2 regions of the Planococcus sp. FY231025 genome follow, and region 1 is predicted to be linked to the other one. Evidence: riboswitches for the same ligand, from Rfam matches in the RefSeq annotation. Region 1 holds a riboswitch; the other holds the start of a gene.
What was found. A riboswitch is a leader RNA that binds a small molecule or an ion and turns the genes downstream of it on or off. The one in region 1 is predicted to bind lysine.
Positions count from the first base shown of each region.

Region 2: another riboswitch for lysine. It lies ahead of ACTL32_RS18475 (Na+/H+ antiporter NhaC family protein); the one in region 1 lies ahead of ACTL32_RS07255 (aspartate kinase).

Region 1 is NZ_JBQJJG010000005.1:178,499-185,729, forward strand. Features, by position in the region: gene ACTL32_RS07230 (enoyl-CoA hydratase) at 1-52, shown strand, start outside; gene ACTL32_RS07235 (electron transfer flavoprotein subunit beta/FixA family protein) at 73-846, shown strand; gene ACTL32_RS07240 (electron transfer flavoprotein subunit alpha/FixB family protein) at 959-1,924, shown strand; gene trxA (thioredoxin) at 2,271-2,585, shown strand; gene uvrC (excinuclease ABC subunit UvrC) at 2,636-4,432, shown strand; lysine riboswitch at 4,470-4,644, shown strand; gene ACTL32_RS07255 (aspartate kinase) at 4,784-5,998, shown strand; gene ACTL32_RS07260 (glycosyltransferase family 2 protein) at 6,452-7,231, opposite strand, start outside.
Region 2 is NZ_JBQJJG010000016.1:52,530-59,760, forward strand. Features, by position in the region: gene ACTL32_RS18465 (methionine/alanine import family NSS transporter small subunit) at 50-166, opposite strand; gene ACTL32_RS18470 (sodium-dependent transporter) at 181-1,701, opposite strand; gene ACTL32_RS18475 (Na+/H+ antiporter NhaC family protein) at 1,903-3,477, opposite strand; lysine riboswitch at 3,588-3,769, opposite strand; gene ACTL32_RS18480 (bifunctional metallophosphatase/5'-nucleotidase) at 3,840-5,183, opposite strand; gene ACTL32_RS18485 (sulfite exporter TauE/SafE family protein) at 5,197-6,024, opposite strand; gene ACTL32_RS18490 (DUF72 domain-containing protein) at 6,024-6,884, opposite strand; gene ACTL32_RS18495 (DNA alkylation repair protein) at 7,066-7,231, shown strand, end outside.

The sequences.
Region 1 (7,231 bases):
AGGCATCCAGGCTTTCCTGGAAAAACGCGAAGCACAATTCAAAGGGAAATAATACTTGGGAGGTTTACGTTCATGAACATTTATGTATTGGTTAAACGCACATTCGACACAGAAGAAAAGCTGGTTATCTCCAACGGCCAAATCCAGGAGGACGGAGCGGAATTCATCATCAACCCATACGATGAGTACGCGATCGAAGAAGCGATCACTGTCCGCGATGAGCACGGCGGCGAAGTCACTGTCATCACAATGGGCGGGGAAGATGCTGAGAAGCAGCTTCGCACAGCACTTGCGATGGGCGCTGACAAAGCGGTCCTTATCAACACTGAAGACGATGTGGAAGAAATGGATCAGTTCACTTCAGCATACATATTGGCTGAGTATTTGAAAGACAAAAATCCGGACTTGATCCTTGCAGGAAACGTAGCGATCGATGGCGGTTCCGGACAGGTCGGGCCGCGTGTTGCTGATCTTCTTGGCATCAACTACGTAACAACGATCACAGAGTTGAAAATCGACGGCACAACTGTCACGATCACCCGCGATATCGAAGGGGATGCAGAAGAGCTTGAAACATCATTGCCGCTATTGGTTACAGCACAGCAAGGATTGAACGAGCCGCGCTACCCGTCACTTCCAGGCATCATGAAAGCAAAGAAAAAACCGCTTGAAGAACTGGAATTGGACGATCTGGACATCGAAGAAGACGATGTTGAAGCGAAGACGGAAACAATCGAAATCTACTTGCCGCCGAAAAAAGCTGCAGGGCGCATCCTTGAAGGCGACTTGAACAACCAGGTCACTGAATTGGTCGGCTTGCTCCGCAATGAAGCGAAAGTGATCTAATCCTGCCTCGGGCAGAACCGGGTCCTTCTTTTTCAGAAGGGCCGCTGAATCTTACCAATAAAACCGAACGTTCCATAAATTTCTTCACATCTACTTAGGGGGTAAACGGACTATGTCGAAAAAAGTATTAGTGTTGGCAGAGACGCGCGAAGGCGCGCTCCGCAACGTATCATTTGAAGCAATTGCCGCTGCGAAGCAAGTATCAGGCGGTGGGGAAGTCGTTGCCGTTTTGCTTGGCGACGCAGTAAGCGATTTCGGCCAGGAATTGGTCAACTACGGCGCAGACCGCGTCGTTACAGTGGAACACCCGCATTTGAAGCATTACACTTCTGACGGATACGGCCAGGCGTTCATGGCAGTTGTCGAGCAGGAAAGCCCGGAAGCATTGGTATTCGGACATACGGCAGTCGGCAAAGACTTATCTCCGAAAATCGCTTCCAAGCTGCAGACCGGCTTGATTTCGGACGTTACTGCAATCGAAGGCGAAGGCGATGACGCAGTATTCATCCGCCCGATCTATTCAGGGAAAGCGTTCGAAAAAGTGAAAAACAAAGAAGGCATCGCATTCATCACGGTCCGCCCGAACAACATCGCACCGCTTGCAAAAGAAGAGCGTTCAGGCGAAGTCAGCTCGTTATCGGTCGACATCACGAACTTGCGCACAATCATCAAGAACGTTGTCCGCAAATCAGCTGAAGGCGTCGATTTGTCAGAAGCGAAAGTGATCGTTGCAGGCGGCCGCGGCGTGAAGAGCGCTGACGGATTTGCTCCGCTTCAGGAACTTGCAAACTTGCTTGGCGGCGCAGTAGGCGCATCTCGCGGAGCTTGCGACGCTGACTATGTCGACTATTCGCTTCAAATCGGACAAACAGGCAAGGTCGTTACGCCTGACCTTTACATCGCTGCAGGCATCTCGGGCGCCATCCAGCATTTGGCCGGCATGTCCAACTCGAAAGTCATCGTAGCGATCAACAAAGATCCGGAAGCGAACATCTTCAAAGTCGCTGACTACGGAATCGTAGGGGACTTGTTCGAAGTCATCCCGATGCTTACAGAAGAATTCAAGAAAGTAATGTAATAAAACCTAGAAGGCCTGCCCAGTGCAGGCCTTTTTTTATGGGTGGAAATAGAAGGCAATGGATAAGGTTACAGTTTCAAAATGAGTTGAATAAAAGTTATTTATTATTCATTACCGCTTCGGCGCTTTGGGCATAGCTCCGCTTAGCCCGTCGACGCGCCAGTGCTTGGTAAGCCCTTTAGAAATGAGCAGATCTATACGTTTATGCGGAATATCTGAAGATCTGTTTGAACGTTTTATCGAACCCTCTCAAGGGTAAACAAGCATTAGGCATATAAATAGCTACGCCAAATGGCACATGGTATAATCAGTTTAGATTTTGTTAAAACATAAGGAGGAATTATTCATGGCAATCGTTAAAGGGACAGATCAAAACTTTTCACAAGAAATTTCTGAAGGCCTAGTACTAGTAGACTTTTGGGCTGCATGGTGCGGACCTTGTAAAATGATCGCTCCAGTTTTAGAAGAATTGGACGCTGACATGAACGGCAAAGTGAAAATCGTAAAAGTGGACGTGGATGAAAACCAAGGAACGGCTAGCCAGTACGGCATCATGTCGATCCCGACTCTTCTTTTGATGAAAGACGGAGAAACAGTAGACAAAGTAGTCGGCTTCCGTCCGAAAGAAGCTTTGGCAGAATTGGTTAACCAACACGCATAATTCTTAACCGGGTCCAGAAATGGTGCCCGGTTTTTTAATAGGGTGAGGATATGGCAAACGAACTGATACAACACAAACTGGCGATATTGCCGGATCAGCCGGGCTGTTACTTGATGAAAGACCGGCAAGGGACCGTCATCTATGTCGGGAAGGCCAAAGTGCTTAAAAATCGTGTGCGCTCGTATTTCACGGGGAGCCACGATGCAAAGACGCAGCGGCTTGTAGGCGAAATCGAGGATTTCGAGTATATCGTCACGTCTTCTGACGTGGAAGCGCTCATCCTGGAGCTTAACCTGATCAAAAAGCACGACCCGAAATACAACATCATGCTGAAGGATGACAAATCGTACCCTTACCTGAAAATTACCGGGGAGCGGCATCCGAAGCTGATCACGACGCGCCAGGTCAAGCGGGACAAAGGAAAGTATTTCGGCCCTTACCCGAACGCCTATGCCGCCAGTGAAACGAAGAAATTGCTCGACCGGCTCTACCCGCTCCGGAAATGCCATACGATGCCGGACCGCGCCTGCCTTTATTACCATATGGGGCAATGCCTGGCGCCGTGCATCAAGCCCGTGGAAAAGGAAACCTACCAGGAAATGATCGACAGCATCACGAAGTTCCTGAACGGCGGTTTCCGCGAGGTGAAGCAGGACCTGATCGAGAAGATGTCGGAAGCTGCCGAAAACCTGGAGTTTGAACGGGCGAAAGAATACCGCGACCAGATTTCCCATATCGAGACCGTCATGGAGAAGCAGAAGATGGCGATGAACGATTTCACCGACCGGGATGTCTTCGGCTACGCGGTCGACAAAGGCTGGATGTGCGTCCAGGTCTTTTTTGTGCGCCAAGGCAAATTGATCGAACGCGACGTCTCGCTGTTCCCGCTCTACCGGGATCCGCAGGACGAGTTCCTGACGTTTCTTGGCCAGTTCTATGAACAGCCGCACCATGTGAAACCGAACGAAGTGCTGCTGCCGGAAGGGACGGATGCGGAACTGGTCCGCGATTGGCTCGGCATCCGCGTCCTGGTTCCGCAGCGGGGCAAGAAAAAAGACCTCTTGTCGCTCGCCCGGAAAAACGCCGAAATTGCGATCAAGGAGAAATTCCAGCTGCTTGAGCGACAGGAAGAACGGACAGTCGGCGCTTGCGTCGAACTCGGCGAAGCGATGAACATCCAGACGCCATTGCGCATCGAAGCGTTCGATAACTCCCATATCCAGGGAGCGGACGCTGTTTCTGCGATGATCACCTTCATCGACGGCAAACCGTCGAAAAAAGACTACCGGAAATACAAGACGCGCAGCGCCGGCCGGCCGGATGATTACGCCGCTATGCGCGAAGTGGTCCGCCGCCGTTATACGCGCGTGCTGAAAGACGGCTTGCCGTTGCCGGACTTGATCGTCATTGACGGAGGCAAAGGGCAGATTTCTTCTGCAAGGGAAGTGCTCGAAGATGAGCTAGGCTTGTCGATCCCGGTCGCCGGGCTTGCCAAAGACACCAAGCACCAGACTTCGCAGCTGCTTTACGGCGACCCGGTTGAAGTGGTGCCGCTGAAGCGGACGAGCGAAGCGTTTTATATGCTGCAGCGCATCCAGGACGAGGTCCACCGCTTCGTCATTACGTTCCACCGCCAGCAGCGAGGCAAAAATTCAATCCAGTCGGCGCTTGATGAACTCGAAGGCGTAGGGCCGAAGCGCAAGCAGCAGCTGCTGCGGCATTTCGGTTCGGTCAAGCGCATCAAGGAAGCCGGCGTGGAAGAGCTGCGCGAAGCGGGCATGCCGGTGAAGCTGGCAGAACAGATCCGCCAGCATTTTTCACAACAATCGTTGCCAAGCGAACAATAACGTGCTATCGTAAAAACAGAAATGAATCACTTGGAAAAGTGATGATAGAGGTGCGAACGTCAAAAGTAGCCATCCGGAGATTTGCTGAATCTGTGAAGGATGGGGAAAGGGGCGGTCGCCGAAGTGCCCGGGTTCCTGCAACCCCGGGTGCTGGTCCTGCATTTAATAGATGCCGGGCTGTCAGAGTCAATCTCTGGAGGGCTATCTCACATGGACGTTTTTTCGTATTCGTACATGCTAAAGAGGTAGTTTGCCGCAGACGCGGCGGGCTGCCTTTTTTTATTGTCTGGCCGGGGTGCTTGCGCCTTGGCATTCATGTTGAGGGCCACTTACATTATGGGAGTGGATGAGATGAAAACAGTAGTCATGAAATTCGGAGGCACATCAGTTGCGACTCCAGAGAAAATCATCGGGGTTGCAAAGCGGGCAATCCGCGAAAAGGAAAAAGGGCGCCGTGTCGTCATCGTCGTCTCTGCCATGGGCAAAACGACGGACACTTTGCTCGGGTTGGCGAATGAAATCTCCGCCGATCCGCCGAAACGTGAAATGGACATGCTGCTTGCGACCGGCGAGCAGGTGACGATTTCGCTCCTAGCCATGGCCTTTAAGGCACTCGGACACGAAGCGCTTTCTTTCACCGGATGGCAGGCAGGCATAGAAACCGAATCGGTGCCGCGGAATGCGCGCATCGAACAGATCCATACCGAACGCCTCGAGCGCGTGCTCGAAAATGGCTTTTTCTGTGTGGTGGCCGGATTCCAGGGAGTCGATAAGATCGGCAATATCACGACGCTCGGCCGCGGCGGTTCGGATACGACGGCGGTCGCCCTTGCTGCTGCTCTCAACGCAGATGCCTGCGAAATCTATACCGACGTTGACGGCGTCTACACGTCCGATCCGCGGTATGTGACGGGCGCCCGCAAGCTCGAACAGATTTCCTACGATGAAATGCTGGAACTGGCGAATCTCGGGGCAGGCGTCCTGCACCCGCGGGCTGTTGAATTCGCCAAAAACAACCAGGTCCCATTATCCGTCAGCGCGAGCTATTCGGATGAACCGGGCACAACTATACAAGAGGTGGTCACTGTGGAAAAAAATCTAATCGTTAGAGGCGTCGCGTTCGAACCGGGAATCGCCCGCGTCACGGTCATTTACAAAGAAGCATTCAACGGCTCATTGGCCAATATCTTCACTAAACTGGCGGAAAACCATATCGATGTCGATATTATCGTCCAAAGCATCACCGACGAATTTCCGCCCTCGGTTTCATTCTCCATCAAAGAGGACAGTTTGGCAGAAACGCGCCGGGTGCTCAATGACAACCAGGAAAGCATCGGTTTCGTTTCAGCGAACTATGAAGTCGGCCTTTCGAAAGTGTCCATCGTCGGTTCCGGCATGGTATCGAATCCGGGAGTCGCAGCGCAGATGTTCGACATCCTGCGAAAAGAAGGGATTCCGGTGAAAATGGTCTCCACATCCGAAATCAAAGTTTCGGTCGTCGTGCCGGAAACAGAAATGAAAAAATCGGCCAATGCACTCCACAACGCATACGGGCTATCTGAATAACGAAAAGGCAAGCTCCGCAATGAAGCGGGGCTTGCCTTTTTCAAAGTAAAGAAAGATATCAATTGACTTTCCTTCAATTGTTAAGCCGATATTCCGCAAAACAGCTGCGAAGCTATTGGGCGAAGACACTTCGGCCAATAGTTTTGCGACGAAGCGCATAGCGCGCAGGAGCACAAGGTTTTTATCCGCAGGCGTCTCCACTGTTTTGCTCCATATCTCAGACAGTGCTGCTAAATAAGTAAAGTATCGGCGTTCAAAGAACTGTACCAGCGCCGGCGCGTCCACGGGCTGGGGAAGCTATGAGACGGGTGTTCTTCCCGGCTCATGGCGAAAGCCATGCCCAAAGCGGTGTGTATACTCTATACTGATAATCAACTTTTCTATAGACAGTTTCTTTATATATTGAAAAGGCAAGCTCCGCAATAAAGCGGGTCTTGCCTATTTGTTTGCCTATTACCCGGCATCGGGGATGTCGCTTGAGAAAAATGCCAGCACTTGCTGGAGATCATCAGTTTTGGCGCAGCTCACATACTGCTGCAAGGGAGCCGGGAGGAGGCTGATGATTTTATTATTGGACCAGTTGGCCAAGAAGCGGTTCAACTCTCGGAGCCAAGCAGTCTTTTCACGCTGGCCAAGGGCAGATGAGGCGAGCGACACGCTGCGGCCGGTCGTGAATTCTTTCTTCAGGTATTTGGCGATCAGCACGTCCTGATGAACCTGGTTTTTGATATGGCGTTTGATGATGCGGACAGATTGGGCCAGGGTGCCGTAGTAATCGGCAGGAGAGGCTGGCATCACTGAAGCATGTTCTTTGTCGGTATGGTTGACGACATAATAACAAGGATAGTCGGCAACGATGGAGATGGCGTCGGCGAGTATATAGGCATGGACCATGAAAGGCTGGTCCTCGGCAGTGCAGATGCCGACCGGGAAGCGGATTCCTTTTTCGAGGAGGAATTTGGTGCGGAACATTTTAGTTGGGCCGATTGCATCGAACACATCGGATTGGAGCGCTGTCGTTCTGGGCTGGTTGCGGTGGAACATGGATTGGGCGACGCCGCGGCCGTTGACGCCGACGAATTTGCCGAGCACGATATCGGAACGGTTGTCCGCCGCCATCCGGTACATGCGCTCCAGTGCCTCTTCCCCCAGGAAGTCATCTGCATCAACGAAGAAGATATACTCGCCGCGAGCTTCAGAAATCACTGTGTTGCGGGGGGCACCGGGACCGCC
Region 2 (7,231 bases), on a different contig from region 1:
GAAGAACAAAGAAAAACCCGGAAGCGGATGCTTCCGGGCCCTTCAATTATTAAGCAGCTCTTTTAGCCGCTTTGCTCTTGCTGACAGCGTGTGCAATGCTTGCACCCAGGCCACCCCAGATAACAACCATTCCGATGATCATAACAACGATCGCTTCAATAGACATATGGTGAACCCTCCTTATTTGTGTTCGTCGAATTCTGCATGGTCTTTATGCCATTTGCCAAGGGACATAAGAACTCCCAGCACGATGGCACCAAGTGCGACGCTAGTGCCGCCCAGCATGATGAATGTATCCGAGTAGCCTTCATAGTTTCCAGTCTCGGTATCAAACTCTTTTAGAAGGTTGGTTTTCAACAAACCGAACATCATATAGCCCAAAACGATTGGCGTAATGAAGCCCAGGCAGATCTTCCACCAGCCGCCCAGATGGATGTCCGAGATTCCATTGGCATGGTCCCGTAGACCATCCACTTTGCGGAATGCCCAAACGATCAAGATGACTTCCACTAATCCGATAGCCGCAACACCAAACTGGTTGATGAAGTAATCGGCTACGTCAAGGAAGAATAATCCGCCTTGAGTGGCAAAAAGAACGGAAATCAATGCTGCTAGCCCGCCGCCGAAAATGACGGCTTTGTTGCGCGAAATGCCGAATTTCTCAGAGAAGCCGGCAACATATGTTTCTGTAATGGAAATCAATGAAGTCAATCCGGCAAGCGTCAAGGACAAGAAGAACAAGACGCCGAACAGGCCATTGAATCCAGGGAACTCATTGATGATCTGCGGGAAGACAACGAATGCCAAACCTACGCCAGCTGCTGCAACATCCGCAACCGCAACGCCTTGCTGGTTCGCCATGAAGCCCAGTGCTGCGAACACCCCGATACCGGCAAGCAATTCGAATGCCGAGTTCGCAAATCCTGTGATGAATGCGTTATTCGTGATATCCGATTTTTTCGGAAGGTAACTTGCATAAGTGATCATAATGGCAAATGCGATGGACAAACTGAAGAAAATGTGTCCGTATGCCGCTACCCACACCTGTGGGTCCATGATGGCATCAAAATTCGGTTTGAAGAATGCATCCAATCCTAAAGCTGCTCCGTCAAGCGTGACAGCACGGATAACGACGATCAAGAAGATGACGACCAAAGTCGGGATGAAAATCCGGTTTGCCATTTCGATCCCTTTTTTGACTCCGCCCAATAAAATCCCTAAGGCGATCGCCCATACCAGGATTAACGGAATTAAGACGCCCCATACAATTCCTCCGGTTTGCCCTGGCGTTACAGTCAATTGAAGGAAGTCATTAAAGAGGAAATCTTGCGTATCTGATCCCCATGCCTGGTTGATTGAGAAAATCGTGTAGCGCATCGCCCAAGCAATAATGACTGCATAATACGTGGATATGACGAACGAAACGAATATCGCCCACCAGCCCATCCATTCCAATTTCTTGCCACTCATTCTGAAGAATGACAACGGTGCCGATCCGCGGTATTTGTGCCCGATGGTGAATTCCATAATTAGAATTGGTATCCCTGCGGTTAACAGAGCGAATAAGTACGGTATAAAGAATGCTCCTCCACCATTTTCATAGGCTACATATGGAAAACGCCAAATGTTCCCCAAACCTACCGCTGAGCCGACAGCCGCCATAATAAATCCGGCGCGTGTACCCCATTGCGAACGTTCCATCTTTCTTCCCCCTTTGTTTGTCTACTTCCAATTTTCTTACAGAAAAATAGGAAGTTTGTTTATTTTCAGATTATTGACTAATCTAAAAATAGTATAACGATGCTGCCTTTGAAAGTAAAGATAATTCCGGAAAATATTTATAAAAAACTATTGCTAGAATAGTAAAAAGCAGAGGGAAAATTCCTCTGCTTTCAATATTTGCTAGTTATTTGCTTGTTTTTCAAGAATTGTAGTACGTTTTGACCAGGCGATAAATAATACTGCTAAAATGACCGCAACTGCTAATAATGACCATAGCAGAGAACCGGTAAAGCCTATGACGATATACCCCACTGATCCGATTGCGGCTGCAGTCAAAGCGTATGGCAACTGGGTCAATACGTGGTCCATATGGTTGCTTCCTGCCCCTGTAGAAGACAGGATCGTCGTATCGGAAATCGGCGAGCAATGGTCTCCGAAAACAGCGCCGGCAAGAACAGCTGACAATGTTGCCAGCAGAAGTTCAGGCGCTGCCTGCCCCATGATGTTGCCGGCAATCGGCAGCAGGATCCCGAAAGAGCCCCATGAAGTTCCCGTCGAGAAAGCCATGATTCCGGCTAAAAGAAACAGCAGCACCGGCAGGATTTCGGTCGGAATATTATTCTTTGTCACCACATCCGCCAGATACGCGCCGGTTTCCAATGCGTCGATCAAATAGCTGAGTGCCCAAGCAAAAATCAGGATCAGCACAGCGCCGATCATTGAGCGAAGTCCTTCGACAATCCCTTTGCCGACCCAGGATGCTTTCGCCGTTTCATTTTGCTTGAATTGGCGCACATACAACAGGATGGATGCGACAGCACCCAAAAGGCCGCCCGCCATCAAGGATGTGGGTACATCCGTATTCTCGAAGATCGCCCAGACGTCCCATGTTTGTCCGGCATTCTGGTAGCCGGTCCAGACCATCGCCCCGATCGTACCGGCAATCAGCAAGAGGATCGGCAGGAGCAGATCCGTCACTTTTCCATGCGAGTGCGCCGGGAACTCTTCTTTCATTTCCCCTGGAATGGTTTTGTTTGCATCGTATAATTCCCCAGTCGTGATTGCGCGCGTTTCATGCTTTTTCATAGCCCCGAAGTCGACGTCGCGGATGGCGACGAAAATGACGATGGCCAGCGTCGCAATGACGTAGAAGTTCATCGGTGCCATCCAGATGAACGCTTCAAGCGCCGACATCTGAACATAAGATTGCGCTGAAAGAATTGTGGCGACGATTCCAATGATCGCGGCTCCCCAGCTCGATACCGGTGAGATGACGCAGACCGGCGCTGCCGTAGAATCGATGAAGTAGGCCAGTTTTGCCCGCGACACTTTATAACGGTCAGTAATCGGACGTGCGACTTGCCCAACCGCCAATGCATTGAAATAGTCATCGATGAAAATCACCATGCCGAGCACGACCGTCAAGACCTTGGCGCCGCGGCGGGTCTTGATGCGCGCAGAAGCCCAATCGGCGAATGCACGGCTGCCGCCTGACAAACTGACGAATGCAGTGATGATGCCCAATAGCAGCAGGAACAATAAGATAAAGACATTATAGGCGTTAAAGCCTTCGTCCCAGAACGTGACCGCAAAAGAATTGAAGATCTCCCTTGCAGCTTGGACCGGCGCAAACGACGTCAAGATCAACGCGGCTGCCACCACACCTGTTCCGAGCGACAATAGCACCCGCTTGGTCAGCAGCACCATGATGATTGCTACCAACGGCGGCAAAATCGAGAAAATAGTATTTTCCATATGAATCCCTCCTATTTTTTTAAGGATGGAAGAGAAGATAGAAAAAAGGCCGATCGCTCCAATGGATACAATCAGCCTTCTACAATTCGTCTGTGCATAAAAACATCAAACAACCCTGTAGCTCTTCGCCTGTAAAATCACAGACGACAGTGACATCCTTTTTCAGAATGCCCCCAGCACTTTTTCCATTGACACCTGAAAAAAGAGCTTCGGCAAAACTTCCTTTCATATGCGTTCAACGTTGTCACACTCCCGCATACTACTGATAAGCTTCGCAGCCTCTACCCATCGATATTGAATTCCTTAAAAGCATAGCGCAGAATTTTATTGAAATCAAATGAAACTCTACTTCGAATATTCGTTCATTTTACTGCTTTTGCCTGAAAAAACCGGCTGAAAACATCCCGCAGGAATTCCGGCATAAAATAAGTTTTTGGCGCCCGTTTCAGCTCCGGGAAAAAATAGCCGAACGTGAACATATCGAGCGTAATCAGCTGATAGACTTTTTCCGGGTCCGCAAGAATACCGCCGACATACAATCGATGCTCTTCGACCGCCAGATTGACATGGACGATGTTCCCGATGACTGCACCGCGGAACCCCATCCCCTTCAATTCGATGTTCGGCCACTCGGCATTCAGCGACTGCTGGTAGATTTCCTTCAGTTCTGCGCCCGTCAGTTCGACCAGACAGAGGTTGATCGGATGCGGCAGCATCCTATGGAAATCATAGCGTGTCGCGACCCCTACCGGCATCCCCTCCATGAACAAGCCGGCATTGAATAACGCACAGTCTGCTCCGGAATACTCAAGCATCGCTTCCCCGAACAGCTCGGCCAGTTCCGACTCTTTGAACCACTCCGCTTTTAATTCTTTTTCGTTGTAAAAAATCGGTTCGCTCAGCTGGGATTTGCCGTCCGCAATCAATTCATCATTGAATCCCTCTTCCGAATTGCGCAATTCTGCGGTATCGATCAATTCAGCTTCGGTTTCACCGGTTGCCGGATCAAAAGTGATATGCCCGATGAACATGCCGAATTTGCCGGCCGCCCCGAGCAGTGTGCTGCCGATTGTTTTCCCTTCGTGGAAAATATGGTGGGTATGGGCGCCGAGGATCACGTCGATGTCGGGGCAAAGCTCCGCCAGCAGTTCATCCTCCCGGATGCCCAGATGGGACAGGCATATAATGAAGTCCGTTTGTTCCTTGATGGCGTTGACCGATTCAATGATCGATGCTTTCGCATCGGTCACTTCCCAGCCCAATCGCTGATAAAACGGAGTGAATTCTGCTGTTGCCCCGACCAGGCCGATTCTCAGCCCTTCCGCAGTCTCCAGAACCCCGTAAGGCTTTGCCCATTTCGGCCGGCCGCCGCCTTCTTCAAACAGGTTGGATACAATGACATCAAAGTCAGCCTGGATATACAATTCGTCTAGTTCATCCTTGGACAGTGTAATGCCTTCATTATTGCCGATTGTCACTGCATCGTAGCCGGCTTCATTGAGCAATTCCACATTGCCTTTTCCCGCCGTCCCTTCCGTGAATGGATGGGAACGGTCGACGTGGTCGCCGATATCAAGGATCAGGCAGGTATCGCCGGCTTCCTCATGCCAGCGTTTCCGTTCATGCAGAAGCGCCCGGATGCTCGGCCAATGCGAAAAATGGCTGTGCAGATCATTTGTATGATAAATGTGAATGAGTTCTCCCATGCCTTACACCTCTTTAAGAACTGAATAATCCTTCGTAAATGGACCGCAGGCCGAGAACCAGCAATGCGATCCGCAAAATGACGACCAAAGTTTCCGATTGGAGCTTTTTGTTAAGCGATGCGCCTATTTTGGCTCCGATATACGCGGCAGGCACTACAGCAAGCGTATAAATCCAAGGGACATTGCCAAGGGAAATATGCGTTACCGAATTGACGATCGCCGATAGGAACACCATGAACATCGACGTCCCGACCGCCACATGCGGCGGGAACAGGAACAGCAAAATCATCGCTGGCACCATGATCGATCCTCCGCCGATTCCGAAAAGGCCGGAGGCGAAACCGACGCCGAACGTCAAAAGCAGCGCGAACCAAACCGGATAGCCGTACAAGTATTCTTTATGCATGGAATCCTTGAAAGTATACTTGCGCCCGTTATCGACAAACCAATGTACCGCTTCCAGCCGGTTGCGGATCAACAGCAGCAGGGCCAGAAACACAAGCAGGATGCCGAAATATAGATTGAACGAAGGCAAGTCGAGGCCTTTGTTGACAAATGCGCCGATAACGGTCCCGGGAGCGCTGCCGATGAAGAACAGGAACCCGCTCCGGTAGTCGACTGTTTTGACTTTCATATAGGACAATGTCGAAGACAGGCCAGTGAAAATCATCATGATCACCGACAAGCCGACAATTTTCTGCGGTGTCAGATCCGGAAAAAAGGCCAGCGCCGTACCGAGGAATAAGAGAGCCGGTACCAAAATGACGCCGCCGCCGAGGCCGATCAGCGCCCCGACAATCCCTGAAAGCAATCCTGCGATTGCCAGTAGGAGAAATTCCATTAAAGGCCACCGTCGAACAGATCCAGCTGCTTATCGGACAAGCCGGTGAACTCCAAGCCGTTCATTTCCTGAAATTCTTTCGCATCGCCTGCGGCATGTCCGCCTGAATTATTATTGAAAATGATATAGACGTTTTCAGCGGACTGCTGGAGGGTTTCTGCCGCTTTGCTGATTTCTGCCAGTTCTTCCTTGTTGTAATCGTAAAGGTACCTCACCTCCCGCCACTTCTGTCCGCCGCCGGGATTTGTCCAGCCATGCAAATTGCGGCCGTGCAAACGCATCAGCACTTTATCGTCGCGCGTAGCAACCGGCACCAGCGGAACCGATCCGTCCCCAGCCTGCGGTTCATCACAGACGGTGTGGATCAGCCTGTTTTCCCGCAAAAATTCAAAGGTCTTTTCACGCAATTCCGGTGCATACCAGGACTGATGGCGGAATTCAACGGCCAGATCGAATTCTCCCAAGTGGCCGATGATTTCCCGGATCGCTTCGACGTTCGATTTCTGGCAATCGAACCAAGGCGGAAACTGGAGCAGGACCATCGCGAGTTTACCGGCTTCCTTCATTGGGCGCACCGACAGGCGGAATGCCTCGAACATCGCTTCACGGCTCTCGAACGGGTTCTCCCCCCGCTGATGCCCTGTCATCCCCTGATAGGCTTTAACGACGAACTGAAAGCCTTCAGGCGTCTCATTGATCCATTTTGTTATATTGCGTTCCGGTTGGACTGCATAAAATGAGGAATCCAATTCGACTATCGGAAAATGCGCGCTGTAATCGATCAATCTTTCTGTTTTTTTTGAGCCTGGGCTATAGACATCCGGATGGTCGCCCCAACCCGTCAACCCTACATATATCATCGTCCCGCCTCCATTGTTCGTTATTATTTTATGATAGCATAGAAAAAATTAGGCGTCTTTTTGGAAGATAGCCTTTGTACCATTTGGGCTCTCTCTCCAAAAATATCACCGGTTGCTTTACAATTCCCTGCTTGGAGATGTGCTACACTTTTTTTAAAAGGTATCAGGAGGCAAAACATTGATGAAAATGACGTGGGACCATCATGGAATTATTCAGCGGTTTGAAGCGAACCGCAATGATGAGCTGGCTGCGCCGATGGCCGCTTATATGCGGAACCAGTTCCCTTTTCTGGGCATCAAAACGCCGCTGCGGAAAACATTGTTGAAAGAACAGTTTTTGGAATACC